Regions from separate parts of the Bacillus haimaensis genome, predicted to be linked through region 3. Evidence: riboswitches for the same ligand, from Rfam matches in the RefSeq annotation. Region 3 holds a riboswitch; each other region holds the start of a gene.
What was found. A riboswitch is a leader RNA that binds a small molecule or an ion and turns the genes downstream of it on or off. The one in region 3 is predicted to bind thiamine pyrophosphate.
Positions count from the first base shown of each region.

Region 1 (10,021 bases), 2.2 Mb from region 3:
CCATTTTCATTTCCTCCTCATTTTAGTTTGGTTAGCGGATTCTTTTGTGGAAAAAAATAGTAATCCATGCAAACAAAAAAAGGCATACCGAACGTTAGCCCGGTATGCCTGAGAAATTTCCCAATAAAAAAGCACACGTCACGTTCCTAAAGTGACCTGTGTTTGCACAATTACATTATCCCAAATAATACAAAAAATATTAGGTGAGGTGACAGTCAGTATCAATCCAGACTGAAAACACTCTTAGGACAGGTCACGAGATCTATGAAGTTATTAGGCTTACCTGCAACATCATCACCGAAAACAACAATTAAATTAATCATCTCGAGCCCTCCATTTCCTTTTAAATTTTTGTTTCATATAATTTCCACCCTCTAAATTTATCACCACGGACAAGATTTTGTCAATTACTAATTTTAAGATAATTAACAATCGGAGTACGAAATACTCAATAGAAAAAAATAAAATGAAAGTCGGGGCCAGACCCCGGCAGGAGTATCGTCATCCATGTCGAACGGCTTCCGAATTCCTAAAGGAATATCATCTTCTCTTGCTATTTTTGGTGTTTACTGTTATTCTTAAGAAGAATTATTTTTGTTCGGTATGTAAGGATTCAAAGTTAAGATTTAACTTTCGCCTTGATATTGTTTGAGCAAGAATAGTAATACATTTGTGCGTAAAGCACATAGGAGGTAACAACATGTTACAAGGTACAGTAAAATGGTTTAACGCAGAAAAAGGATTCGGATTCATCGAGCGCCAAGACGGAGACGACGTATTCGTACACTTCTCAGCTATCCAAGGCGAAGGTTTCAAATCTTTAGAAGAAGGTCAACAAGTTACATTTGAAATCGTTCAAGGTAACCGTGGCGACCAAGCAGCTAACGTAAACAAAGCATAATTTTTCAAAAGATAAAAAAGGCTCCCTTTATGGGGGCCTTTTTATTTTGCCCTTTTTCAACAGATTAAACCTCCATTCCTCTTCCCTTCCTATTCGATTCATATACACATACACAGACCTCATTCACAATTCAGCCATAAGATTGTGACAGACTTGTTAAAGATGTATTTGAAATATATCTTTAACCATTCATCCCTCTTATAATAAAGATGTATTTAAAATATATCTTTTAAAGGAGATCTTATCATGTTAAGCCAGAAAACAATTGAGATCGTTAAATCCACTGCACCTGTATTAGCAGACAAGGGCGTAGAAATTACTACTTACTTCTATAAAAAACTTTTCGAAAACCATCCGGAATTATTAAATATCTTTAATCATGCAAACCAATCCAAAGGACGCCAGCAAACTGCTTTGGCCAACACCGTTTATGCAGCAGCAACCTATATCGATCAGCTTGAAGTCCTGCTTCCTGCAGTAAAACAGATTGCACATAAGCACCGAAGCCTACAAGTAAAACCTGAGCACTATCCTATTGTAGGTGAGCATCTGCTACTCGCGATCAAGGAAGTGCTTGGAGACGCAGCGACCGAGGAAATCCTGCATGCATGGAGAGAAGCCTATGGCGTCATTGCTCAAGTATTCATTGATGTGGAACAGGAAATGTATCAAGAAGCAGAAAAAGCGAATGCCGGCTGGTCCGACTTTAAAGAATTTGAAGTAGTAAGAAAAGAAGAGGAAAGCTCTGTAATCACTTCCTTCTATTTGAAGCCGGCAGACGGAAGCAAAGTTTCTCTTCATAAGCCTGGCCAATATATCACCATCCGTGTATCCATTCCAGGTGAAGAATACTTATTGAACCGCCAGTACAGTCTATCTGATGCGCCTACTGAAAAATTTTACCGGATTTCTGTCAAAAGAGAAGCGGAAATCACTCCGGAAGGGAAAGTCTCCAACTACTTGCATGATCATGTCAAAGTAGGTGATAAGCTGGAGCTTACTGTACCTGCAGGAGACTTCACTCTTGATACAGGCAATGAACCAGTCTACCTCATCAGTGGTGGAGTAGGGATCACTCCTATGCTAAGTATGTTGAAGGCAATCGCTCAAACAGAGCCTACCCGCCCAACGACCTTCCTGCATGCTTCAAAAAATGGAACGGTTCATGCATTTTATGATGAAGTGAAGAATTCAATGGAAACTCTGAAAAAAGGTGAAGCCATCTTTGTCTATGAAAATCCAACTGAGGAAGATCGCAGCTTCCAAAAGTTCCACTTCGATGGATATGTAACAGAAGAAATGATCAAAGAGCTGCATGCTGAACCAGAAGCTATATTCTATGTATGTGGACCGGTTCCATTCATGCGTGCCATCCTGACCCACCTGGATAACATCGGAGTACCAGCCGAAAAAATCAACTACGAATTTTTCGGACCTGCGATGGATTTGAAACAGAAGGAAAGTGTAGGGGTCTGACCCTCACTACATTAAAGCACTAAAAAGGGTCCTGACCCCCATCGCTTTAAAGCGGTGGGGGTCAGGCCCCTTAACGTCGTTCACTTCAAACAAAGTGCCAAGCACATAAAAAAACCTGCTCCAAAAAGGAACAGGGTGGTTACAAACATGTAATAAAGTAAATGGTCCTATTATTATAGCATCATTTTTTGATAATGGATATTTATTTTTTTGCAACATGCAAAACTTTTTCCACCGCGTATAGCAATTCCCTTGCTGCATCAGTGGGGTATGGGTCTTGGCTAATTGCGGAAATAACAGCAACACCATCCGCACCGGCCTCCACTACACATGCAGCTCGTTCTTTGTCTATCCCACCGATCCCGACGATTGGAAGAGTGATTCCAGCTGCGCGGATTTCTTTGATTACATCCGGTCCTTTGACCTCATGCAGATCGGTTTTCGTACTGGTAAAATACATTGGACCTACTCCAAGGTAATCAGCACCGCACTTCACTGCCTCTTCCGCCTCCTGTACATTATGGACGGAGACACCGAGTAGTTTTCCGGCAAATTTTTCTCTTGTTTTGGTGATCGAACCATCCTCCTGACCGATATGTAATCCATCCGCCCCAAGGTTCAGGGCAAGTTCCACATCATCATTCACGACAAAAGGTACACCATATGAACGACAACGGTTCATCAACGCCTGACCGAGCATTATTTTCTCCTGCCCGGATTTGGACCCATTCCCCTTTTCACGGTATTGGAAGAGGGAAACGCCTCCTTTTAAAGCTGCGTCAAGAACGGTCAGGGGATCATTTTCACGACAATTGGTGCTTCCCATCACTAAATATAGTCGCAGCAGATCTTTCAATTTATTTTCCATCAAGAAATGACACTCACCCTTCTCTGCTGGTAAGCCCAGTGATTGGTCGGGCCATGGCCACTGCCAATTTGAAGGTCATCTTCAATCGCAGCATGGATGAATTCCTTGGCTATCTGTATGGCATCCCAAACCGACTGTCCCTTTGCCAGTTGAGCTGTAATGGCAGCGGCAAAGGTACAACCCGTTCCATGTGTGTTTTTCGTGGCAATCCTCATACTCTTCATTTCATGGAAGCTATCCCCATCAAAGATTAAATCAATGAGTTCGTCTCCATATCCGTGACCGCCCTTGATAACCACAAAATCTGCACCAAGTTTATGTAGGATCCTTGCTGCCCGATGACGGTCCTCCATTGAACGGATTGGAATTTCAGTCAACACCTCCGCTTCCGGAATATTTGGAGTGATGACGGTTGCAAGTGGAATGAGCGATTCCCTCAGTGAACGAATAGCCTCCTCCTGCAAGAGCTTGGCTCCCCCTTTTGCAATCATCACCGGATCCACCACTACATTCCCCCATTGAAAGCTTTTTATCTGTTGTGCGACTGCTTCAATCAGGTCGCTGCTAAAAAGCATTCCTGTCTTTATAGCATCCGGTTTCAAGTCTTCCTCTATGGAAGAAAGCTGTTGAAGCACCATATCAATAGGGATGGGGTATACCGCTTGAACGCCTTTTGTATTTTGCGCAGTTAGGGCAGTAATCGCAGACATCCCGTAGACCTTCAATTCCTGAAAGGTTTTCAGATCTGCTTGTATTCCTGCTCCTCCACCGCTATCCGAGCCTGCGATGGTTAATGCTTTTCCTACCATGGTTGTCACCTCCGTGCTCTTCACTTTTTCCATTGGCATTTTAAACATATTAAACACTTTAAACACCGCTGTTGATTTCCGCACTAGGCGCAGCGACCCAAGGGGCGGTGCTGGAGCCTTCGCCTATTGCTCCAATCAACAGCTAGGCATACAATTAAAGCACTTTTCCATTTTAAAGTGTTTTAACCAAAATACCGATAATACAAAGATTTTGCTGCCTGTATATCCTTTGTTCCATGGATGAGCACTCTGCCATCCTTGAATGCCACCAGGCGGTGATGCTCTATTTCAAAGGACAGTAGATAAGGATTTTCCTCGACAGCCATTCCTCGTCCGATGAGTACTCTTTTCAGCTCCGGCAGATTTCTTTCCCCCGTTTTGGATGGGCGGATCTGGACAGAGTCGCGTCCGCATAGGACCGCTGTTTTTGTTTGGTTTTCAAAGGAGAGGTTCGGATAGGTTCTCTTTTCTCCGCAGCTCTTGCAGCCTGCCTGTTTCATTTTCGCAACATCCATGGACACATAGTGGTTTTTCCAGAGGTCAAAAGAAACGAGCTTTCGTCGACAAGCTCCCTTGTTGCCTGTTAACAGCTTCAAGGCTTCTGCCACCTGATGCGCCACCACCATTCCAACAGCGGGAGAGATGATGCCGACCGTGTCGCAGGTTGCTCCTCCTAGCGGAACGGTGTTCAACAGGCATTGAAGACAAGGAGTTTCTCCTGGCAAAACGGTAAAAGAAAGGCCGTAGCTCCCTACGCATGCCCCATAAATCCAGGGTATCTCATATTTTTGCGAGATATCATTCATGATCAGACGGATATCAAAATTATCTGTGGCGTCAAGGAGCAGGGAAACCTGTTCGTTTTTCACGAAATTCTCCAGACTCTCTGCTGTAACATCGTCTACTAGCGCAACTATCTCTACTTCCGAATTGATTTTTTCCAGACGTGCTTTAGCGGCAATCGCCTTGGGTAGCTTTCCGCTTGCGTCCTCTTCGCTGTATAGCTGCTGACGCTGAAGATTGCTCCACTCGACATAATCCCTGTCGACAATGGTCAGCCTGCCGACACCGGCACGAACCAGCGCCTCGGCATTTCCTGTTCCAAGTGCACCTGCACCGATCAGAAGGACATGTTTTTGCCCTAATAGATTTTGACCGTCTTCCCCGATCGGTGAAAATAGGGTCTGACGTGAATAGCGTTCCATTATCCCACACTCATTCCTTCGGTCGGGCTGCTTGCTGTTGCATAGCGCTTTTTCTCCATTCGGCCGGCTTCATATCCTAGGCGTCCCGCTTCAATGGCAAGTTTCATGGCATAGGCCATTTTCACAGGATCTTTCGCGGCTGATACAGCGGTATTCAATAGCACCCCATCTGCACCCAATTCCATCGCCTTGGCTGCGTCTGCTGGGGATCCTATTCCTGCATCGACAATTACAGGAACATTCGCCTGTTCGATGATGAAGCTAAGGTTCAATTCGTTGATGATTCCTTGGCCAGAACCGATCGGGGATGCACCTGGCATGATGGCATGTGCGCCAAGCTCCTCGAGTTTCCGGGCAAGGACGACATCATCGGACGTATATGGCAGGACGATAAAACCCTCTTTCAGCAATTCTTCTGTTGCTTTCAAGGTTTCCACTGGATCTGGCAGCAGCGTCTTCCAGCAGCCGATCACTTCGACCTTGATCATGTCACACAGCCCGGATGCTTTTGCGAGCTTGGCAATACGCACCGCTTCCTCAGCCGTTTTGGCACCTGCTGTGTTTGGCAGGAGCGTGTATTTTTCCAAATCCAATTTTTCCAAAAAGTTCGGCTGACTCGCTTCAAAAATATTCATTCTTCTAACGGCAAACGTCAGGATCTCCGATTCGGATACATCCACAGCCCTCTGTTGAATATCAAAGTCCGGATACTTTCCTGTTCCAAGTAATAAACGAGAATTAAATGTGTATGAACCAATTTTCAACATATCATCCGCCTCCTACAAAATGTACTAATTCCAGCTGATCACCTTCTGCAACGGGTTCCGCTGCATGAAGATTTTTTCGCAATATCTCTTTGTTCTTTTCTACAATAACTACCTTTTGATCGAGCTGAAAATGTAATAATAATTCCGCAACGGTGGTTACATCGTTTGGAATCTCCAGCTGATCGCCATTTATCCATATTTTCATTTTTTCACCTCATTGAAGGTTCTTGTATTCTTTCCAGTCCAAATGCAAGCATATAATCCGGCAGCTTCCATCCATTAATCATGCCAGCCACCAGCTTCCCTGTGATTGGCGAAAGCAGTATTCCATTCCGGTAGTGACCTGTGGCAATAAAGATACTGGGGAAGGTTGGGTGCTTTCCTAGAAATGGAAGTCCATCACCCGTTTGCGGCCTGATTCCTGCCCATGTACGTTCAAAGCTGGCATGCTCGATTGCCGGAAGAGTTCTGATTGCTTCCTTCATTAGGGAAGCCAGTCCTCCAATGGAAACTTTTTCAGAGAAAGTGTGGGGCACCATGGTGGCACCAACCACCAGCCGGTTGCCGCTTTTTGGTACTATATAGCAGGAGTCTGTAAAAATAGTACTCTCCAAAATCGGCTTATCTGTCAGCACTGAAAAGCATTCCCCTTTAACCGGATAGGATGGGAGATTCAAACCAAGCTCCGATAAGATTCTCTTGCTCCATGCACCTGCGGTTACAACAATGGAATCCCCTGCAAAGCTTCCTTCACTCGTTTCCACTTTTACAGTTTCTTGATTAAGATCCTGTATCGAATACACTTCCACATATTCTTTGATTTCTGCCCCGAGCGTGATGGCAGCCTTGGCAAATGCATGTGTCAGCTTTTCCGGATTGACGTGTCCATCCATCGGAATATCCATGGCGCCAAGCATCTCCACCCCTAAATCAGGCTCTCTCCTCAAAACCTCTTCCTTGCTAATCCAAGCTGCCTTTTCTCCAAGTCCCTGTTGAAGAGCAATCGTCTTTTTTAGCGACATAACTTCCTCTTCGTGATACGCAAGCTTCAGCATCCCTTTTTGAACAAGCTCAATATCTATACCGGTTAATTCCTTCAGGTCTTGTTGCAAGTGAGGGAATATGGCTCTGCTTTCTTTAGCAAGTTCAAAAAGAGGACCTGCCTCGGTCACCTCCACTTGAGCACCGAGCATGCCTGCAGCGGCACTGGATGCCTTTGATGCAATCCGATCTTTTTCCAATAAAAGTATCTTTTTTCCGGTTTTGCTTAAGTAATAGGCGGATGCACATCCATTGACACCCCCACCTATGATAATGACGTCATAGCTTGTGCCCATCCAATCCCTCCTGTCACCAACTAGTTTGATAGGAAATTGCCGCCTCCACGGGATTCTTGGCACTCATGATACCGGACATGACGGCTATCCCTTTTATGCCAATACCTTTAATCTCGGCAGTCTTGTCTGGAGTAATCCCCCCAATTGCGATCACTGGAATGGATATAGTAGAGGCGATAGCTTTCAGCTCCTCCATTCCTCTGGGCTTCAGACCATCTTTTGACTTTGTACTGTATACGTGTCCATAGAGCAGAAACGATGCCCCATCTTGTTCCGCTTCTACTGCCTCCTGATAGGAATGGACCGATTTTCCAACTTGCAGACCGGGGAAGAATCTCCTAACCTCAGTAACACCTAAGCTATGATACGCCAGCTGTACGCCTCCAACTCCGAGTGTATGGGCCACATCCACCCTGTCATTGATGATGAGCTTCTTAGGAGAAATTCCACTATGAATCAATCTTTCTACTATTTGATATAAATCTTTTGCTGGTCGATTCTTTTCCCTAACATGTATGTGGTCCACATGGGAATGAATCGAGCAAAGAATGGATACCAGTTCATCATCTGTTCTTTTTCCATCTGTAATAACATGCAGCGTCATTTCCAACACCCTTTTTTTCTTTTATCTCAAATAAAGACTAGTGTTGATACTTAAGAATCTAAGCAATAGGCGAAGACTCCTCGAAAATGCGAGCATTTTCTTCGTGCGATGTATCGCTGCCACAGCCTTCCTTGTCCTGCGGGAGGCAGCTGTAGGCTGGAGACCCCACAGGGCAAAGCCCGAGGAGGCTCCAGCACCGCCCCTTGGGTCGCTGCGCCTAGTTCGGAAATCAACAGCGGTATTTAATGGCGCCTTTCCATAAAAAAACCACTCTTCGCGTAAGAGTGGTTTTGTCTATCAATGGTATGTACTTTCCTCATCCAAAATAGAACGGCTCCACTTCCCTACGCTGGTATTAACCAGATCAGGTTCGAAGGGTCTGGAAATCGTTCTTTCCATCTCAGTCACTTATGACTCCCCTAGTGATAAATTTTCAATTGACACTTTCATTTTAACACACGATTACGAATCTTCAAGAAATTCATTCTGACCTACCTGTAACGAACATCGGAAATCGAGAAAATCGGCAGGTAGTCGGCAGCAGCAAAGCCTAACATAAACACGCATATAAAAAGGGCGACAAACCATATGTCTTTTTTTGAAAATCCCGTCCTATAATAATAGGTCCGTTCCTTCTGCCTACTAAATCTTTTCGCCTCCATCGCCACCGCTACACGATGTGCCCTCCTGATGCTCTGGGATAAAAGGGGAATGCTAAAAAGCTTTATCTTATTAAAAAACGCAGCCACCACTTTTTTCTGCTCCACCCCTCTAACCAAATAAGCATTTCTTAATGTGAGATACTCCTCCAACATGATGGGCAACAGTCTTACTCCAGCCATGAATCCATAGGCAAACTTCGGAGGAAGCTTCCCTTGCTGCATCAAGGAATAGAATAGCAGCACAGGCTTTGTGGTAAGCGCAAAAATCAGGCCGCAAAAAGCAAACACCATCGAACGAAGACCTAGATGTACCCCCCTGAAAAAGCTTTCTTCGGTCACATGAATGAGTCCAAAGCGCAACAGGGTGGTATCCCCTTTTCCAAACATGATCATCGCAAGTGAACTTGTAAGAAAAATGAACAAAAAAGGCAGGAGAATCAACATTTTTATTTTTACAGGGTACCTTATTGAACCTAGAAAGACCAACAGGAATAACAGGGTCACATAAGTAATGACATCCACATTATGAATGAACATGATGCCGATAAAAATAAGCAGCATGATCAGGAGCTTCAGGCTTGGATTCACCCCATGCATCCATGATTGTTTATTAGTTAGCGCTAACTGCATGCTTCTCTCTCCTACTCTCAAGCTTACTGCAAAGTTCTTTACCCGGGACCTCTTCTTTTACTTTCCCATTCTCCACCACCCACACTCTATCCGCGAAATTCTCCGCAATATGAAGATCATGCGTGACCATGACAATGGATACTCCTGCCTGTTTCATTGAGTACAGCCATTCCAGCATTCGAAACGTATTTTTGCTGTCCTGCCCGAATGTCGGTTCATCGAGCAGGAGTACTTCTGGTTCGTTGATGACTGCAGCTGCGACACTGAGCCGGCGCTTTTGACCCATTGAGAGCTGATAGGGATGCTGAGTTTTCAGATGCTGAAGCCGAAACCTTTGCAACAATTCCTCGACCCGCAACGCTACCTCCTCTTCCTTCTGCTCTTTCCAACGCAATGAGTATGCGATTTCCTCATAAACGCTGGTGGTGACAAATTGGAACTCCGGATTCTGAAAGACAAAGCCAATACGATTAGAAGGAATGCCTTTTACAGCCTTGCCATCCAAGGTATATACACCTTCCGTTTTGACCAGCTGCATCAATGACTCCAGCAAGGTGCTTTTGCCAGCGCCATTTTCGCCTACAATAGCTATCCACTCTCCGCGATGGATAACCTTACCCTCTACCTCGATCTTTTTCTCTCTTCCCCTATAACCAGAAAAACCGTCTAAGGAAATAATAGGAAGCTGTTCGGGTTCTATGGAAACTATGTCAGCCTCTTTCTCTCTTTCCTTCAGATAATCCTCCCACACTCCCGGATACC
Region 1 is NZ_CP158164.1:2,781,222-2,791,242, forward strand. Features, by position in the region: gene ABN702_RS14125 (cold-shock protein) at 701-901, shown strand; gene hmpA (NO-inducible flavohemoprotein) at 1,148-2,377, shown strand; gene thiE (thiamine phosphate synthase) at 2,580-3,245, opposite strand; gene thiD (bifunctional hydroxymethylpyrimidine kinase/phosphomethylpyrimidine kinase) at 3,245-4,054, opposite strand; gene ABN702_RS14145 (thiazole biosynthesis adenylyltransferase ThiF) at 4,237-5,262, opposite strand; gene ABN702_RS14150 (thiazole synthase) at 5,259-6,026, opposite strand; gene thiS (sulfur carrier protein ThiS) at 6,028-6,231, opposite strand; gene thiO (glycine oxidase ThiO) at 6,236-7,363, opposite strand; gene tenI (thiazole tautomerase TenI) at 7,377-7,967, opposite strand; TPP riboswitch at 8,292-8,398, opposite strand; gene ABN702_RS14170 (energy-coupling factor transporter transmembrane component T family protein) at 8,459-9,259, opposite strand; gene ABN702_RS14175 (ABC transporter ATP-binding protein) at 9,240-10,021, opposite strand, start outside.
Region 1: another riboswitch for thiamine pyrophosphate. It lies ahead of tenI (thiazole tautomerase TenI); the one in region 3 lies ahead of thiT (energy-coupled thiamine transporter ThiT).

Region 2 (9,492 bases), 2.2 Mb from region 3:
AGGATCAGATTATCAGCCTTTATTTAAATCAGATCTATTTCGGTGAGGGAGCATGGGGAATCAAGAATGCAGCCTCCGTTTATTTTGCAAAGGATCCAAGCGAATTGACACTGGCGGAAGCTGCCACCATTGCCGGATTAATTAAAGCACCTTCAGCCTTATCACCGTTGAATAATCCGGACCGTTCCATCGAAAGAAGAAATCTGGTCCTGCACCTGATGTATGATCAAAAGTTTATTACCCTCGAAGAACTCGAAGCCGCCAAAGCGGAAGAGTTGAAGCTTGAAACGAGAAATGTCGACCCATACGAAGGGAAATATCCAAGCTATATGGATTACATTCTCGAGGAAGCCAATAAAATGTATGGCATCAGTGAAAGTGAGCTATTGGCAGGTGGGTACAAAATCTACACTTCCCTTGAGCCTAAAGCACAGGAAGCCTTGGAAAAGGTGTATGCCGACCCAGCCAACTTCCCGACGGCACCTAATGGGGAAGTGGCCCAGAGCAGTGGAATCTTAATGGATCCCAAGACAGGTGGGATTCTTGCACTAATCGGTGGAAGAGACTATAAGTTCCGGGATTTCAACCGGGCATCACGACTCGCCAAGCAGCCCGGTTCCACGGTGAAGCCATTATTGGTTTATACGCCTGCTCTGGAAAAGGGCTATGATATGTATGATATGTTAAATGATTCACCTATCGATATAGACGGATACAAGCCGCTGAATCACACACTTGATTACCGTGGGGAAGTTTCCATGTACGACGCTGTGCTGAACTCCTATAACGTTCCGGCAGTCTCCCTATTACATGAAATGGGAATCAAAACTGGTGTTGAAGCGGCAAAAAAATTGTATCTGCCGATCACGGAAAATGACCATAACCTTGCAGCCCTGGCTCTTGGTGGATTTGACAAAGGAATCGCACCTAAGCATCTGGCGGAGGCCTACACCATTTTCCCGAATAAGGGCGAGCTTGTCGAATCCCATGCCATTATGAAAATCGAAACGGGAGACGGCGATGCAGTTGCAAATTTTGAAGGTGAAAAAGAGCAGGTCGTCTCCAAGGAAGCAGCAGAGAAAATGACCTATATCCTCCAAAATGTTGTGGAGGAAGGGAGCGGGAAGAACGCCATCATTCAAAGCAGAGAAGTGGCAGGAAAGACCGGGTCCACCCAGACAAGGGATGATAACCATAAAGCCACCTCCAACCAGTGGTTTGCTGGCTTCACGCCACAAGTGGTCGGGGCTTTCTGGATTGGATTCGATAAGCCTACAGAAGATCTGTACCTTCCGATTGTTTCAGGAGCCGGCAGTCCATCTGCGAAGATTTTCCAGCAGGTAGTGAGTGAAGCATTGAAGGATGAGCCGGTGGAGTCCTTCAATCTACCTGCTTTTGGAAAACAGAAAGCGCCTGTTAAGAAGCAAGAAGAGTCTCAAAGATCTTCTGACAATCAGGGCGAAAGGAAGAAAGAGGAAAAGAAAAAAGATAAAGATAAGAAAGATCGCGGGAAGAAGAAGGAAAAAGACGACGATGATGATGACGATTAACCACTGATTATTGAGAATGAGTGCCAAGTCCCTGATTTAGGACTTGGCATTTTAAGTTTGCGAGCCTCAGCCATTGCTAAAAAGGCAAATGGGTGAGAACAAGTTTTTTGCATCCAAAGTCATCAAGATAGTATATTGGACAATGAAGCAGGCTGGAATTTTGAATAGAAATGGAGGAACCTCTAATGAAAGCACTCGTATTTGATAAATTTGGCGGTCCGGATGTTCTGAATTACAGGGAAATACCGGACCCTGTAATAGGTGATCATGAAATTTTGGTTAAGACGGAAGCGGTTGGTTTGAATTTTGCTGATATCTATCGTAGAAAAGGCAACTACCATCTTGCAGGTGAGCCGCCTTATATTCTGGGATATGAAGGGGCAGGAGTGGTCTCAGAAGTTGGAGCCGCTATTACGGACATTATGGTTGGTGACAAAATAGGCTTTGCAGATGTCCCATATGCGAATGCGGAATTTGTGGCAGTACCTTACGAGAAAGCAATTCCTCTTCCTGATAAGATTTCTTGTGAAACGGCTGCTGCCGTTTTACTTCAAGGACTTACGGCACATTACCTTGTGCACGACAGTTATCCTGTTAAAAAAGGGGACACAGTTCTGGTGCATGCAGCAGCGGGTGGAGTCGGTCAGCTTTTGACCCAGATGGCTAAACTGCTTGGCGGCACGGTAATCGGATTGACTTCCTCTGCGGATAAGGCGGCTATCGCAAAGGGTGCAGGTGCGGACCATGTGTTTTTGTATGGTTCCGATTGGGTGGCAGACGTGAAAAAGGCAACTTCGGAGCAAGGCGTTGAGGTGGTGTACGAGTCAATCGGTTCGACCTTGGCATCAAGCTTTAAAGCAACAAAAGTTGGCGGGACGGTTGTGTTCTTTGGAATGGCAGGCGGCGATCCGGAACCTGTCGATCCAAGGATGCTGATGGATACCTCTAAGACCCTCACAGGCGGAGACCTTTGGAATGTGCTGACTTCACGGGAAGAGAGGGTAACACGTTCGAACCAGCTGTTTTCCTGGATCGCAGAGGGTCAGTTGGAAATTGCGGAGCCGAATGTTTTTTCCCTAAGTGATGGAGCTAAAGCCCACGAGCTTTTGGAGAGCAGAAAAAGTACCGGGAAAATATTGTTGAAGCCTTAAAATGACGCTAGGTAATCCTTTTGGATTGCCGGGCGTTTTTTATTTAACGGCAATGGATTGAGACTACCCTTTCATACCGCATCCCAGCAAAATACATGGGTGTGACGGAACAAAACCCACCCTTTCATACTCCATCCCAGCAAAATACATGGGTGTGACGGAACAAGACTGACCCTTTCGTACCGCCACCCAGAAAAAACTTGGAGGTGACGGAAGAATCACACTCCTTCCTCACCCCCGACTATCCATAAAAGTAAGCCTCCGTCACTACCCTGCTCTCCTCCTTGAGACCGATAGAAAATTACCCGTAAGTCCGTTACCAATGTTTACTAATCAAGGTAAAATGATGCTAGATAACAAGATGATGGTGAGGGATAATTCGATGAAAAACATGGTGCAAATCTTTAAAAATCGCAATTACAGTCTTTTGTTTCTGGCAGCATTTACTTCGCAGATGGGGAATATAATTGGAATTGCCGCTTTTATGCTTTACCTGTTGGATAGATTTTCAGAAAAGCCCTTCTACGCGGCCATTACGGAGCTTATGTACTCCTTGCCTACCCTGGCAGTATTTTTCCTGGTCGGGGTGCTGGCAGACAGGATGGACCGGCAGAAGATCGCTGCCAATAGTGATTGGATCTGTGCTATCCTGTCACTTGGTTTGCTTGGTGCCATCTACATAGATTGGATGCCGTTGATTTTTGCCCTATTGTTTTTGCGCAGTGCGGTTTCAAAATTCTTCTATCCGGCGCAAGGTGCGATGATACAAGGAATTCTCTCCAAGGATGAATATACGGTGGCAGCAGGATTAAACCAGATGACCAGCAGTTTGTTCATGCTTTTCGGAAATGCTCTGGGTATCTTCATCTACTGGACCATCGGACTACAAGGCGCAATCATAGTGGACTTCGCCACGTATATCGTCAGTGCACTTTTAATCCGAGCGTGTGTGCTTTCCGAGACAGTGCGTCTTCCCAATGGTACTCACAAGTGGAAGGAGATCAACATCAAATTTGTAGCAAAGGATTTTAAGGATGGGCTCCTTTATATCCTGAAAAGCCCATTGCTCGTCTATTTGATCATCGGATTCTTTGTTTTCGGGATTGTGAACGGAGGGATGTCTGTCATGCCTGCGTATATTTTGAAATATAAACTGGCGCCGGACAATTATGAGGAAATCATGGTTATTGTAGGAATTGTATTTGGTATCTCGGTGCTTTTGGGCAGTATCATAGCTTCCATGCTTGCCAAAAAGCTGAAGCTCTATCAAATGGTAATCATTGGCGTAGGGGTTTCTGGAGCATTTGTTATCGCCTCGGGGTATAGCACGTCGGTATTCTACTACTTGGCATTCAGTGCACTTGTTGGATTAAGTCTGCCATTTGTGAATATCGGAATTGGGGGTTGGCTTCCAAGAATCGTAGATCCGAAAATGATGGGGCGGGTGCAGGGGTGGATTACGCCTGTAATGATGCTTTCGCAGTCCATCACTCTTGGAATTATCGCGTTGACTTTCCAGAAAGTTGTCAGTGTCGAAGGGATTTATGTGTTGGTAGGTGGATGTCTGCTTTTTGTCTCATTTTTCTACATGGCCACCCTTCCAAAACATTCAGAAGAGGAAGAGGAAGCGCCAGAGGCTCTTGAAAAATCAGCCTCGGTTTGAGGAAGTTGAAAAAGGTGTTATCCACTTCGGTTAGCATCTTTTATTTTGAAAATAAATATTTCCATAATTTTCTTATGATGTTAAAATATCCAATGGGACACCCGGTTGGAAGAGAAAGGATGATTTTACGAAGTTTTAACACTAGTAAACGTAATGCCACGATATAGTTAGAAAAGAACGAAAAAACCAGTAAATTCTTAGGGGATATGTGAGATGAAAAAATTAATCGGCTTTTCATTGAAAAACAGAGCGGCAATCATTATTATGGTATTTTTGGTTTCGGTTATGGGGGTCTATTCCACTACGAAGCTGCCAGTCGAATTTTTGCCTAGCGTCGATAATCCGGTGATCACGGTGACGACGATTGCACAGGGGATGGATGCGGAAACGACGGGAGATACGATAACAGAACCGATTGAAAGCGGTTTGAAGCAACTTGCGAATGTGGAGCAGATGGTCTCTTCCACTAGCGAAGGACTTTCAAGAATAGATATATATTTTAATAACGAAGCAGATCTGAAAGAGTCAAATCAAGAGGTGGAGAGGATCGTCAATCAGCTGCCATTGCCACAGGAGGCGATGAAGCCCTTTGTTGTCCTGTTGAACACTTCGATGATTCCGATTGCGCAGATCGGGGTTCAAACAGATGAGGGAATGACACTTGAAGACGAACAGGTAATCAAAGAAAAAATCCTGCCGCAAATGGAAGAGGTTGAAGGAGTATCCACTGTCTCTCTGTACGGTCAATCAAGCACAGAGCTGTTGATTGAAGTAGATCCGGCAAGCCTCGAGGAGAAGCAATTGACTGCTATGCAGGTAATGATGGCACTTCAAGGCAAAAGCATCTCGGTTCCATCCGGCCAGTTGAATGTGGATGGCTCCTCTACCGCAGTGAGAGTGGTTGGGGAAATCGATGATGTGAGTGACATTGAAGCGATTATGCTTGCTCCCGATGTCAAGTTGGGCGACGTCGCAGCAGTATCGATCAATCAATACTATGAGGCGCTTACCCGTTTGAATGGTGCTGATGGTTTAGCCTTTATTGTTACTAAGGAAACAAGTGCAAATGCTGTAAATGTTGGTAAGGCAATGGATGAGAAGCTGGAAGAGTTGGCAAAGGAATATCCCGATTACAATATAAACATGCTCTTCTCCACTGCAGCCGAAGTGGAAAGTGCAGTATATGGAATGGCACGTGAAGTGGGAATCGGAGCGATAGCGGCCACATTTGTCATCCTATTGTTCTTAAGAAATATCCGAACAACCTTTATTGCAATCGTTAGCATACCGCTTTCCATACTAATAACGATGTTTTTGTTAAAACAATCAGGGGTAAGCTTGAATATTCTGACCCTTGGGGGATTGGCGGTCGCTGTTGGTAGACTTGTAGATGATAGTATCGTGGTCATGGAAAACAACTATCGAAGACTGAAGCTTGAAAAACTTTCGAAAGAGCTTGTCATCGATTCGACCAGAGAAGTGGGAATGGCGATTACCGCGTCAACCCTTACCACTATTGCAGTGTTCCTGCCGGTAGGATTTGTATCAGGCTCGCTTGGTGAGTTTGTCCTTCCTATGATCTTGGCGGTTGTTTATTCCATCATGGCTTCCTTGCTGGTTGCTTTGACTGTAGTACCGATGCTGAGCTTTATGCTGTTGAAGAAAGTGAAGCAGCAGGAGGAAAAACCAGCATTGAGATATAAGAAAGTCCTGCAATGGTCCCTGTCTCATAAATTCATTGTCCTTGCAGCTTCTTTCGTGATATTTCTTGCATCCATTGGCGGATATTTCCTGATTCCTCAATCCAATGTGGAGTCAGAGGTGGAGTCTGCAGTAAGCGTCAATCTTACTTTCCCTAAGGACATGGATCCTGAACTGGCAAGGGAAAACGCGCTTCTGTTTGAAAAAGAGCTTTTGAAAGAAGAAAAAGCGGACCAAGTGCTGCTTCGTATGGGGATGGCCCAGGAGGATGCAGAATTTGGCCAGGTAACACAATCGAATGTCGCAGCGTTTTTCGTCATGTTTGAAAAAGGAAAAGATGTGGACGCTTTTATCGAGGAAACAAAAGAGAAGGCAATGAACTTTAATGCGGTCGAAGTGGAAGCCATGAAAAATTCCTTTGGTGGATTTGGCGGAAGCGGGATCCAAATCGATGTAACAGCTGCCAATGAAGAGGAGCGGGTAGCTGCAGCTGAAATGGTGCTGCAAGAGCTGAAGGATATAGAGGGCTTGGATAAAGTCACTTCCAACTATGAAGAGATGCAGTCCGAGTGGAAGGTGGAAGTGAATCAGTCTGAAGCCGAAAAAGCGGGATTGTCAGCCCAACAGATCGGGGAACAAGTGAAAATGGCTTTGGCCAGAACACCGATGGGAGAAGTGACAGTAGCCGGGGAAAGACTCCCAGCAACCTTTAAATACAACCACAATGGATTGGATTCACAAGAAGAGCTACTTGACCTGAAGCTTGCTTCCCCTGTGGCAGGTCTAGTGGAACTTAAGGATGTAGCAACCGTTAAAGAGCAGAATATTAAAACGCAGATTTTCCACAAGGACGGGGAAGAAACGATACAGGTTTCAGCAGAGATTGTGGGAGAGGATGTCCGAAAAATCGGTCTTGAGGTAGATACGATGATCAAGGATCTTGACCTTCCTGATGGAGCGAATGTGGCTGTAGCCGGTGTCACCGAATCAATGCAGGAAACCTTTATGGACCTATTCAAGATGATGGGGATAGCCATTCTGCTTGTATATCTGATCATGGTCATTACATTTGGTGAAGCTCGTGCTCCATTCGCCATTCTATTCTCGCTGCCGCTTGCAGTGGTAGGTGGAGTAATCGGATTGATCGTGACGGGAACCTCGCTTGATATGAATGCACTGATCGGCGCATTGATGCTGATTGGAATCGTGACAACCAACGCGATTGTGCTATTGGAGAGAGTCATTCAAAACAAACAACGGGATCTTGCAACACGAGAAGCATTGCTTGAAGCAGGTGCAACCCGACTGCGTCCGATCGTGATGACAGCAGTTACGACTATCGCCGCGATGATGCCGCTTGTTTTCAGTCATGCAAGTGCCAGCAGCCTAGTATCAAAGAGCTTGGCCGTTGTCGTAATCGGAGGGCTGACCGTTTCCACCGCCCTGACCCTGATTGTTGTTCCGGTTGTCTATGAATTGCTGGATGGCTTCGGTAAAAAATCCAAGAAGAAACGTAGATGGTTTGGGCGTAAAAATAAGGATAAAAGTCCAATCGAAGTCAGCGGAAATTAAAAAGTTTTTGACAAACCGGAGAAAGCTGATATAAGATTGGTATCAGAAAAAGGATTCCACCTTATTCATTAACTTTATAGTTTTCTACCACTAGGGGTGCCTTCAAAAGGCTGAGATTAGAGTGAGACTCTAAGACTCTTAGAACCTGATCTGGTTAACACCAGCGTAGGGAAGTGGTCGGTCGAGCTCTCCATCTCTTTATTTCGAGTGGAAGAGAATTGTGAAATATACTCAACCACCTTTCCTGCGTAAGCGAGGAAGGTGGTTTTTTGTTTTTTCAAAAAAAGATTTGGACAGGAGGAAGAGGAATGAAATTTTCACAGGAATTACGCATGAAGGCAGATCCTATCTGGGAGGCTAGCTTTCACCATCCATTTGTAACGGGGATAGCCGATGGTACTTTGTCAATGGAGTCATTCAAATACTACGTGCTGCAGGATGCTTACTATTTAAGCCACTTTGCAAGAGTCCAGGCATATGCAGGAGCCAAAGCGTTCGATCTACATACTACATCCAGGATGGCTGCCCACGCACAAGGTACGTACGAGGCGGAATTGTCTCTGCATGAGAACTTTTCCAAGAGATTGGGAGTATCAGAGGAGGAAAAAGTAAGCTTTAAAGCAGCACCTACTGCACACGCCTATACCTCCCATATGTACCGTGCCGTTCTTACCGGGGGTCTTGGGGAAGTCATTGCAGCCCTGCTTCCATGCTATTGGCTATATTACGAGATTGGTGAAAGGCTGAAGGATGCCACACCTGCCGAGTCGATCTATCAGGAGTGGATTGCCGCCTATGGTGGGGAGTGGTTCCGAGAACTTGTGGAGGAACAGATTAATAGATTGGATGAGCTCGCGGAAAAAGCGACGAAAGAAGAACGGGAAAGAATGATGGAGTATTTTATCATCAGCAGCCATTATGAATATTCCTTCTGGGAGATGGCCTATACCTTGGAAAAGTGGCCGGTAGTGGAAATACAAATAAACGCGTAAGGGATGAGGAAAATGAAAAAGGGACTAAAATTGACGGATATTCTTGTCACTATTGTGATCTCATTGGTGTTTGGAATCGTCTATAAAATCTGGGGACCAATCTACAGCCTTTTAACCCCATTGGGACTGCAGATCCAGGAGTTATCCTATGGTATGTGGTTTATTGCAGCTTCTGTTGCCTATCTGCTAATCCGAAAAGCAGGTGTCGCCTTCTTGGCGGAAGTGGCTGCTGCCTCGGGTGAATTTCTGGTCGGTTCGGAGTATGGTTTGATGGTACTTGTTTATGGAGTGGTGCAGGGGATTTTTGCAGAGGCTGTATTCATGGGCTTCCGCTATAAGCGCTTTGACATGATGGTTGTTTCACTTGCAGGTGTTGCTGCTGCAATAGGATCTCTTCTGATGGACTTGTTCAGAGGCTACCTGTTTGATTTTGTGTGGTGGAATGTGACGCTGTTGATTTCTTTCCGTATCATCGGAGCCATCCTTTTATCTGGAGTACTTGCCTATATCCTTGTAAAAGCGTTGGAAGCAACAGGAGTCACGAGTTTATTGCGTCCTGCGAGCAAAGAGGACTACGATTCCTTGAGACAGTAAAAAGGAGGTAAATATGGAGCCAATCATCCTATTGGAAGATTTACGATTGAAGTATCCAGAGGGCAGGCAGTTGTTCCATGACTTTTCCCTGTCTGTAAAAAAGGGGGAAAAAGTTCTGATCCTTGGGCCTTCAGGAAGTGGCAAATCGACCCTGCTTCAGGTGCTGTCAGGCTTGATTCCGGAGGTGCTGGATGTCCCGATGGTTGCCAGGGATAGGGTGGCTCCAAATTCCTGGGGCTATGTTTTCCAGGATCCCGATACCCAATTCT
Region 2 is NZ_CP158164.1:2,791,684-2,801,175, reverse strand. Features, by position in the region: gene ABN702_RS14205 (transglycosylase domain-containing protein) at 1-1,550, shown strand, start outside; gene ABN702_RS14200 (quinone oxidoreductase family protein) at 1,736-2,701, shown strand; gene ABN702_RS14195 (MFS transporter) at 3,084-4,364, shown strand; gene ABN702_RS14190 (efflux RND transporter permease subunit) at 4,578-7,637, shown strand; TPP riboswitch at 7,720-7,826, shown strand; gene tenA (thiaminase II) at 7,946-8,629, shown strand; gene ABN702_RS14180 (ECF transporter S component) at 8,633-9,223, shown strand; gene ABN702_RS14175 (ABC transporter ATP-binding protein) at 9,237-9,492, shown strand, end outside.
Region 2: another riboswitch for thiamine pyrophosphate. It lies ahead of tenA (thiaminase II); the one in region 3 lies ahead of thiT (energy-coupled thiamine transporter ThiT).

Region 3 (10,021 bases):
AAGAGCAATTGATCCATGCTGTGGTATCGGTACCGTACTGGTTGAAGCTTTGTCCATGGGGATTCATATTGAGGGAAGGGATATAAACCCCTTGGTTACAGAAGGCTCCAGGGAAAACATCGCCCATTTCAACTTAAAAGGAAATGTCACATTAGGACCGATAGCGGATGTTACTGAAAAATATGATGTCGCGATTATAGACATGCCATACAACCTCTATACCCATGCAACACCAGAAGATCAGGCGGATATATTGAGACATGCTCGAAGAATATCGGATAAACTGGTCGTGGTTACCATCGAGACAATCGATGAGATGATAGAAAAAGCGGGCTTTGAAATCAAAGACCGCTGTGTCACGAAGAAAGGGTATTTTTCAAGAGAAATACTTGTATGCTACTAAAATCCGATTTTTGACCAATCAAACAAGGTACCCGGATCCACTTTACGAACTGGGGCATATTCGTGATGACCTACGATATGTTCCCGGTCATTTTTAATAGAGGGATGACGTTTTAAAATATCGACCAACAGCTCGTTCAATGCGGTATACTGGGCCTCGGTGTACCCGATATCTGCAGGCTCTATCCTCTCATAGATTTCCTCAGGGACGATTGGAAACATCTCTTCCTTGGTCCCGATAGCAAGCAATTCTATTCCAATCGAATATTCATTGAAACTATTATGGTAATGCTGATAATTTAAATCAATTCCTTTTCCCGCATGAAAGGCAACCCTGCTTTCAGGTACAAGATGATAAACCTCCCCATCTCTCCCAATCATGTAATGGGCCGATACTTCATATTCTTCAAACAAAGCATACACATCATCCAGATTGTAGGGATCCTCCGGGTTACGCATGGCATTATTCGTGAAATGCAGCATCACATGGGTGACAGAACCGGATCGCATACGCGAATTCTGTCTCGGAAGCATCCATTCACTTACTTTTATTCCCGGAGTATATAATTTTTCATCAGTTTCTGACACTTGAACCTCAGCGCTCTTTTCCACAGGTAGTTTTGCAGGAATTTCTTTAGCGATATCGGATGTGCAGCCTGTTATCAGGAAAGACATTGTACTGATGGCAAACAAAAGCAATTTTTTCATAAGCTACTCCTACTCTAGTTGATATCTTCAACATGACCTCCTTTATTAATTCCTTGAGTATCATGGATTCTCCTTCCTTATGTGTGAAGTTTGTTTACTCATATGATGAAAAGGATAAAGATAAGGTAAGAGTAAATATAAAGGAGGAAAACGTGATGGCATATGATTCGTTGAATGATTTACCCAAGGGAGTCAAAGACAATTTGCCGAAGCACGGTCAGGAAATCTATAAAGAAGCCTTCAACTCAGCCTCAGAACAATACGACAATGAAGAAACCGCCCATAAAGTGGCATGGGATGCTGTGAAGAATAAATACAAGAAAAATGACAAGGATGAATGGGTCGAAAAGTAAAAGCAGTTCCCTTATATAAACGAGTTCCTTTATGGTAAAATGAAGCCAAAGCAAACATCAAGGAGGGCTTCAGATGAACCAGAAAGTTATCGTCTATTCCGCAAAGGGATGCAAGGACTGTGAATATGTAAAGGAATATCTGAAACAAGAGGAAATTCCATTTGAAGTAAGGGATATCTTGGCAGATCCAGTCTACCAACAGGAAGTGGAAAAGTTCGGATATATGGGAATTCCAGTTACGGCAGTGGGTGATAAAGCGGTAAAAGGATTTAATCCGATGGAGATTAACAAATTACTAGAGTCTGTAAAATAAATGGCTGCAGTCGATTTTTTCGACTGCAGTTTTGTTCTTTTATAAAACCTTCACACATCATCAATCCCTGTTTGTTCAGATTACATACATTTTAAAGATACACTTAGTTGTTTCGTGATAATGCCATATCTTGTATAATGAAGAATAAATAGGGGAAATGTGGGGAGTGGACAAAATAAAGATATTAAAAACCAATTTGAAATGGCTGATAATTGTTGTCTTGCCACTTATCATGATTATGCTGGTGTATTATATTGCAGCTGTCGAGCCTGAATCTGGTGGGGGTTTTAAATTGAAAAATCCATTAACCGAAGAAGTGGAACCAGGAGCACAGATGAATTTTCAAGAAACCATCACAACAATAAAAGATGACTTTCCAACGGATATGTCGGAATTGGCCGTTCAGAACGCCATTCATCATATGAGCCATCAAAAGGTGGAAGCGGATAAAAAATGGGGAGTCCTCCCTTTAACCGAGGAACGTGTCGATAGGCTGCTGGAAGTGGTGCAGCACAATAGGGCTGACTACAAGCATGGCAGTGTCTACGAGGAAATCCTCCTTAAATGGCAGAATAAGAACTTTACAAATGTCGATGATGACCATAATGCCATCTGGGAACTGCAGGATGGATCTATCGGAAGAGCGACCGGGATTTTGAGTGCGAAGGAAGAGCAGGCGTTTATTGAGGAGAAATTCAGTAACAGGCAATAAATTTATTCATAATAGAGGGAGAATCAAAAGTCTGGAAATTTTCACTTCTATAAATAGAATAGCCCCCTACAGATTAAAGTAGGGGGGCTTATTCCTTCAAGAAAAGAGGGGGGAATTACTGAGAATTATCAAACTAAAAAGTTTAGTATCCTCCACAACCTCCGCCATAACCTCCACCGTAACTGCCACCTACAAATGCAGCTCCGACAATTACTAAAAGGATAAATAAAACAACTATTAAAGAGAATCCATCTTTTTTACCATCACGACTCATACCTTACACCACCTTTTGTTCAGGTTATTTATTTTATGTGAAAGTATGAGAGATGAAAGGGACAAAAACACATGAAAAATAATATTAATGAAAATGTCCTCACTATGTTGTGTACTCAGCAGTTGTCACCCTTTGTTAGAATATAAGCAATAAAAAAATCCTTAAAGCCATGGGCTTTAAGGATTTTTAGTATGGAGCATAGCGGGCTCGAACCGCTGACCTCTTCGCTGCCAGCGAAGCGCTCTCCCAGCTGAGCTAATGCCCCGTTAGGACTGAATTAATTTTATCAAAAAATTATTGTTTTGCAAATACTTTTTTTGAATGATTTGTTATTAATCGATATTCTCCACTTCTGCTTGGAAAACTCCGGTCAAGCTTTTGATTTCATAATAGACATCAGTGGTATAGATGCTTTTCTTGGTTGTAATGATGCAATTCAGCACGATATCGTCTCTTTCCTCTTTTACTTTCACCCTTTTGATGTTGAGGTTCTTGCTGTGAATCTCCTTCATGACGGTCGTAAGATTCACATCTTTTTCAATATAGATTTTGACCTTTATTTCCTTTTCTTTGAGCTTTTTTGGCCCGATAACGTCAAATAGGGAGGGGATGACTTTTACACCTAAAATAATGAATATTACACCTGTTAAGGCCTCAATGAAAAAGCCTGCTCCGATAGTAATTCCTATTCCAGCGGATGCTAAAACAAGAGCAGCGGTCGTTAATCCGGAAATGGCCTCGTTGCTTCTTCTCATGATTACACCTGCACCCAAAAATCCGATTCCACTAATAACATAAGATGGAATACGTCCTGGATCCATCGGTCGTGAATACTCTTTGGAATAGAGAAACGCCGATTCGTAGGAAACAATGGTCAGAAGGCACGCCATCACGGAAACAATGACACATGTTTTCAATCCAAGTGGCTTTCCTTTCAGCTCTCTTTCCAATCCGATGATCACTCCGGCAACTACTGCAAAGCTAAGTTTTATGATAAAATCATACTCTATGAAAAACTCCAAGATGTCCTCCATTGAACTCCTCCTCTATCTATGTATGCTGCAAAAAATAATAAATAAATGATTAGAAAATTATAGCAATATTCAGTACAATTAGAAAGTAATATCTACATCATGGAATCTGGACAAGGAGACTGAAAAATGAACAAGTGGATGAATCCATATATGGCCTTGGCGATTGGTGTCGTAACCGTATCCACATCAGCCATTTTTGTAAAACTTGCAGAGGCACCGGCCGGCGTGACTGCCTTTTATCGTCTGCTTTTCTCCGTACTGCTGATCATGCCTATATTCCTATATAAGTATATGCAGGAATTAAAGGTTATAACGAAGCGAGATTGGACCTTTTCCATCGTTGCTGGGATTTTTTTGGCTTTCCACTTTATATTATGGTTTGAATCCCTTAACTATACGAGTGTCGCCAGTTCCACTGTACTGGTTACCTTACAGCCTTTGTTCGCATTTATAGGAACATACATTTTCTTCAAAGAAAAGCTAAGTCCCAAATCCATTACTAGTGGAGCGATTGCAATCATCGGCAGCGTCATCATCAGCTGGGGAGACTTCCGAATCAGTGGGATGGCACTTTTCGGAGACATACTGGCATTGGTTGCATGCGCACTGGTTACCGCCTATTTACTTTTTGGCCAGGACGTCCGGAAAAGACTGTCTCTCATTACATATACCTTTATTGTGTATGGAGTAAGCACGATTGCGCTATTTTTTTATGTTGTGCTCACAGGTGATTCTTTTACAGGCTATTCGGAAATGGATTGGTTATGGTTTCTGTTGCTCGCACTCATACCAACCCTGCTCGGGCACTCCCTGTTCAACTGGGCAATCAAGTATATCAGTACCAATGTCATTTCTATGAGCATCTTATTTGAACCGATTGGTGCAGCAATTCTTGCCTATTTCGTATTACAGGAATACATCACCTGGACACAGTTCACTGGTGGTATGCTGGTCATGCTCAGTGTGGCCTATTTTCTAAGAGACAACAAGAAATCAAAATCCATAGAGATGATAGAGTGAGGGAGAGAAGATAATGAATATCAGACTAGCCAAAAAAGGTGATGAAGCATCCATTGCAAAAGTGCATGTGGATAGCTGGAAAACCACCTATAGAGGAATTGTTGATGATAGCTACTTGGAATCCCTATCCTATGATAATAGACAAAAGATGTGGGAGACAGCAATAGAGGCAGGGTTTGGGAAAAGTTGCCTTTTTGTAGCGGAAGTGGACGGCGATATCGTAGGTTTTGCAAGTGGGGGACCTGAACGGACGAAGAAATATGAGGTGGATGGAGAACTATATGCCATCTATATCCTTCAAAGCTATCAGAAAAAAGGAATCGGAAAGGCGCTTTATAGCAAAGTGCGTGAATTCTTAAATGAGATAGGCAACAAATCGATGCTTGTATGGGTGCTGACTGACAATCCAAGCCGAGCCTTCTATTTATCTTTTCACCCCGAGGAGATAGATACCGAACAAATACAAATTGGTGACCAGTCATACGAAGAGATAGCCTATGCGTGGAAATTTTTTGGAGAGTGAACGATGATGGAACTTGTTAAGGTGCAAGAAGCAAATGGGTTATCCGCTTTTTTAGAAAAGCACAAGGTGAGCAGGCACCCAATTATTGGGGGGGTACTTTCAGGCCTGCAAATTGGTATGGCCTACGTAGACAATCATGATAATCCGAAGATGCTTGTTGTATATGCCGTCCATGAAATGATTTATTTTATTGGAGAAATAGGGGGCCATGATTTTGAAAAATGGTTCCAGGCGGAGCTCCTTCCGATGGCGCGGTCCTATAGGGAAGAGGACATCAATATAGAAACATATCCCCGAAAAGATGAAGCGGAAATGAAAAATATATTTCAAAGAATTCCTATTAAACAAGGAACAAGAGTGGCATTTGATTTTTCTAAAGAAAAGTATGTTTCTTCTAATAAAAAATTCAACCTACCAAAAGCATACAAAGTGGCATTTATTGACCGTGACATTCTCTTAAAGGATCATGATGATTTACTGACAGCAGAAATATTAAAGTTTTGGCACTCCATTGATCTGTTTCTAGAAAGCGGACTTGGGGTCGTTGCCTATTACAAAGACAAAGTAATCGGAGCCTGCCTCTCGGTCTATCAGCATAATGGAATCAAAGAAATTGGAATCAATACCTATGATACTGCACATCGTGGCAAAGGAATTGCTTCCGCTATGGCCAATCTTTTTATTGAGGAGTGTCTGAAACGAGGAGATACGCCGAACTGGACAACGGAACTATTTCGAAAAGATTCCATTGCCATTGCTCGGAAACTTGGCTTTGTCAACGAACGTAACTACGATTCCTATTACTTTTTGCTTGAAGAAGTTTGAATCAGGTCATTAACAAATGGAAGCCGACTCGCATAAGTCGGCTTCTTTATTTTAGGAAACAAGATCATTGGCAATCAAGGCAAAAACCATCGCAAGTGAAAAGCTAATGATGACACCCTCACCTCTGACTCTTCCTTTTTGGTTGCACAACCGGAGCCCCTCGAAGTAACCGTATAAAAATAACCCAATTGAAGATAAGAGAGCCACAACCATTGCTGCGTCTTTAACTACAATCATTACAGAACCTCCTACATTAGCGTTTACTAGAATATATGTAGGACTCTTTCATTACATTCTAGTAAAAATAAAAACAAAAAAGCTAATCCCGGAAGATTAGCTCAAGAAACGGTTTTGCTAAAAGAGAAAATTCTTGGAACTGCCTTGATCAGCAGCAAAGTAACGATTGTCGAGATTACAAAGCTAGGCAACATATATGTACCATTATAGATGAGCGAATAAATCTCAATCGGTTGCCCTGCAGGTGCAGCATCCCTAAAGAAAATGATTCCCGCAAGATAGTGTGCGAAAAATCTAAGCGTGCAGGCAATGAATGATGCAATGGTTACAAAATAGATAGCTTTTTTGAAATTGTCCATCTTTACTGCAATTACAACCTGTCTAGCGAACAAACCGGCAAACCCTAACACCACAAAAGCTACTATATAGTCCAACATGATCTGAACAACATGAACTCCAACTGGTCCGAATGTGAGCTGCAATAATCCCAGTATCAACCCCGAAAGCAATCCACCTTTTAATCCCCAGCGAAATGCCATAATAAAAACAGGGACCATCGCAATGGAGATGGAACCTCCCTGCGCCCATATTTTTAATGACAAAACTCCTGCTAAAACATCTAGCAAATAAGCTAAAGCGCCGAAAATAGCAACTTCCACAAGAAAAAGCGTATTCGATTTTTTTATGATAATCTCCTCCTTCAAATAAAAAAAGCAACAAAAGAGAGGTTAGGCTCTTTTATTGCTTAATTAAAATAAGTAATAAGTTTGCCACATCCCTACGATAGAATTATCTAACAGGTTCAGAGGGTTAGAACATCATTGTTCAGTCTCAGCCAAAAGTGGCACCCCTTGTGGACATGAAGTTATGTTGTCTGTCCAATTTCCATCATACAAGAGACGGAGAGGAAGAACAATATATTTTTCAAGTGGCAATTCTAGCATTAGTTTGTTTTTCATTTATTATGAAGAAAGTGTATAAAACTATGAAGAATTTTCATCACTATTATAATCCTACTATATAGGTTCTATTTAGAGAGGGAAATTGCTTTGAAAATTATCAAAAAAAGTATTGCAATATAGTTTGTGGGATGGTATATTTAAGTTCGTCGCCAAGGAACACGGGTAACAAACGAATATCCTGGTAACAACGGTGATGAAAAAGTTTAAAAACAGCTTGACACTTTAGGGACAAGTTGTTATGATTAGGAAGTCGCTTTTAAGCGATTCGCATCACAAAATGATCTTTGAAAACTAAACAAAACAACAGCGTCCACGTTAATCTTATAGGGATTAACAAAGAACGAAAAAGAAACATAAGCTAGTCAGCATTTGAGCATAAGCTCAAACTCTTTATTGGAGAGTTTGATCCTGGCTCAGGATGAACGCTGGCGGCGTGCCTAATACATGCAAGTCGAGCGGACTTACAAAAGCTTGCTTTTGTAAGTCAGCGGCGGACGGGTGAGTAACACGTGGGCAACCTGCCCTTGAGACTGGGATAACTTCGGGAAACCGGAGCTAATACCGGATAATATAAGGAACCTCCTGGTTCCTTATTGAAAGATGGTTTCGGCTATCACTTAAGGATGGGCCCGCGGCGCATTAGCTAGTTGGTGAGGTAACGGCTCACCAAGGCGACGATGCGTAGCCGACCTGAGAGGGTGATCGGCCACACTGGGACTGAGACACGGCCCAGACTCCTACGGGAGGCAGCAGTAGGGAATCTTCCACAATGGACGAAAGTCTGATGGAGCAACGCCGCGTGAGTGATGAAGGCCTTCGGGTCGTAAAGCTCTGTTGTTAGGGAAGAACAAGTGCGAGAGTAACTGCTCGCACCTTGACGGTACCTAACCAGAAAGCCACGGCTAACTACGTGCCAGCAGCCGCGGTAATACGTAGGTGGCAAGCGTTATCCGGAATTATTGGGCGTAAAGCGCGCGCAGGTGGTTTCTTAAGTCTGATGTGAAAGCCCACGGCTCAACCGTGGAGGGTCATTGGAAACTGGGGAACTTGAGTGCAGAAGAGGAAAGTGGAATTCCAAGTGTAGCGGTGAAATGCGTAGAGATTTGGAGGAACACCAGTGGCGAAGGCGACTTTCTGGTCTGTAACTGACACTGAGGCGCGAAAGCGTGGGGAGCAAACAGGATTAGATACCCTGGTAGTCCACGCCGTAAACGATGAGTGCTAAGTGTTAGAGGGTTTCCGCCCTTTAGTGCTGCAGCTAACGCATTAAGCACTCCGCCTGGGGAGTACGGTCGCAAGACTGAAACTCAAAGGAATTGACGGGGGCCCGCACAAGCGGTGGAGCATGTGGTTTAATTCGAAGCAACGCGAAGAACCTTACCAGGTCTTGACATCCTCTGACAACCCTAGAGATAGGGCTTTCCCCTTCGGGGGACAGAGTGACAGGTGGTGCATGGTTGTCGTCAGCTCGTGTCGTGAGATGTTGGGTTAAGTCCCGCAACGAGCGCAACCCTTGATCTTAGTTGCCAGCATTAGGTTGGGCACTCTAAGGTGACTGCCGGTGACAAACCGGAGGAAGGTGGGGATGACGTCAAATCATCATGCCCCTTATGACCTGGGCTACACACGTGCTACAATGGACGGTACAAAGGGCAGCAAAACCGCGAGGTCGAGCCAATCCCATAAAACCGTTCTCAGTTCGGATTGCAGGCTGCAACTCGCCTGCATGAAGCCGGAATCGCTAGTAATCGCGGATCAGCATGCCGCGGTGAATACGTTCCCGGGCCTTGTACACACCGCCCGTCACACCACGAGAGTTTGTAACACCCGAAGTCGGTGGGGTAACCTTTTGGAGCCAGCCGCCTAAGGTGGGACAGATGATTGGGGTGAAGTCGTAACAAGGTAGCCGTATCGGAAGGTGCGGCTGGATCACCTCCTTTCTAAGGATTATGACGCTGTTTGTTTTGTTTAGTTTTGAGAGAGCATTCTCTCAAAAAAATATGCGCTTGCGTCTGCAAGTGAATTCAATAAGTTGGATTCCTCAGCGCATGGCAGCATGAAGTAACGGTCTGAAGCATCGCATGAAGTGATGCAAATCAGTAGCCATGTTCCTTGAAAACTAGATAACGTTAAGTAATATCAAGATACATTCACAAGTATCGTTCATCTTAGTAATTTTCTTTTAAGATATCATCGCTGATATCGAAAAAACATGACAATTAGTTTGTCAACGGTTAAGTTATTAAGGGCGCACGGTGGATGCCTTGGCACTAGGAGCCGATGAAGGACGGGACTAACACCGATATGCTTCGGGGAGCTGTAAGTAAGCTTTGATCCGGAGATTTCCGAATGGGGAAACCCACTGCTCGTAATGGAGCAGTATCTTTACCTGAATACATAGGGTACTGAAGGCAGACCCGGGGAACTGAAACATCTTAGTACCCGGAGGAAGAGAAAGCAAACGCGATTTCCTGAGTAGCGGCGAGCGAAACGGAATTAGCCCAAACCAAGAGGCTTGCCTCTTGGGGTTGTAGGACACTCAACATGGAGTTACAAAGGAACGGGGTAAATGAAGCGATCTGGAAAGGTCCGTCATAGAAGGTAAAAACCCTGTAGTTGAAACTTCGTTCCCTCCTGAGTGGATCCTGAGTACGGCGG
Region 3 is NZ_CP158164.1:433,750-443,770, forward strand. Features, by position in the region: gene ABN702_RS01975 (TRM11 family SAM-dependent methyltransferase) at 1-403, shown strand, start outside; gene ABN702_RS01980 (N-acetylmuramoyl-L-alanine amidase) at 400-1,110, opposite strand; gene ABN702_RS01985 (ChaB family protein) at 1,266-1,463, shown strand; gene ABN702_RS01990 (glutaredoxin family protein) at 1,537-1,776, shown strand; gene ABN702_RS01995 (DUF6241 domain-containing protein) at 1,943-2,488, shown strand; gene ABN702_RS02000 (YjcZ family sporulation protein) at 2,631-2,762, opposite strand; tRNA gene ABN702_RS02005 (tRNA-Ala) at 2,955-3,027, opposite strand; gene ABN702_RS02010 (MgtC/SapB family protein) at 3,095-3,796, opposite strand; gene ABN702_RS02015 (DMT family transporter) at 3,923-4,816, shown strand; gene ABN702_RS02020 (GNAT family N-acetyltransferase) at 4,830-5,339, shown strand; gene ABN702_RS02025 (GNAT family N-acetyltransferase) at 5,343-6,164, shown strand; gene ABN702_RS02030 (hypothetical protein) at 6,216-6,401, opposite strand; gene thiT (energy-coupled thiamine transporter ThiT) at 6,503-7,060, opposite strand; TPP riboswitch at 7,160-7,263, opposite strand; rRNA gene ABN702_RS02040 (16S ribosomal RNA) at 7,754-9,303, shown strand; rRNA gene ABN702_RS02045 (23S ribosomal RNA) at 9,596-10,021, shown strand, end outside.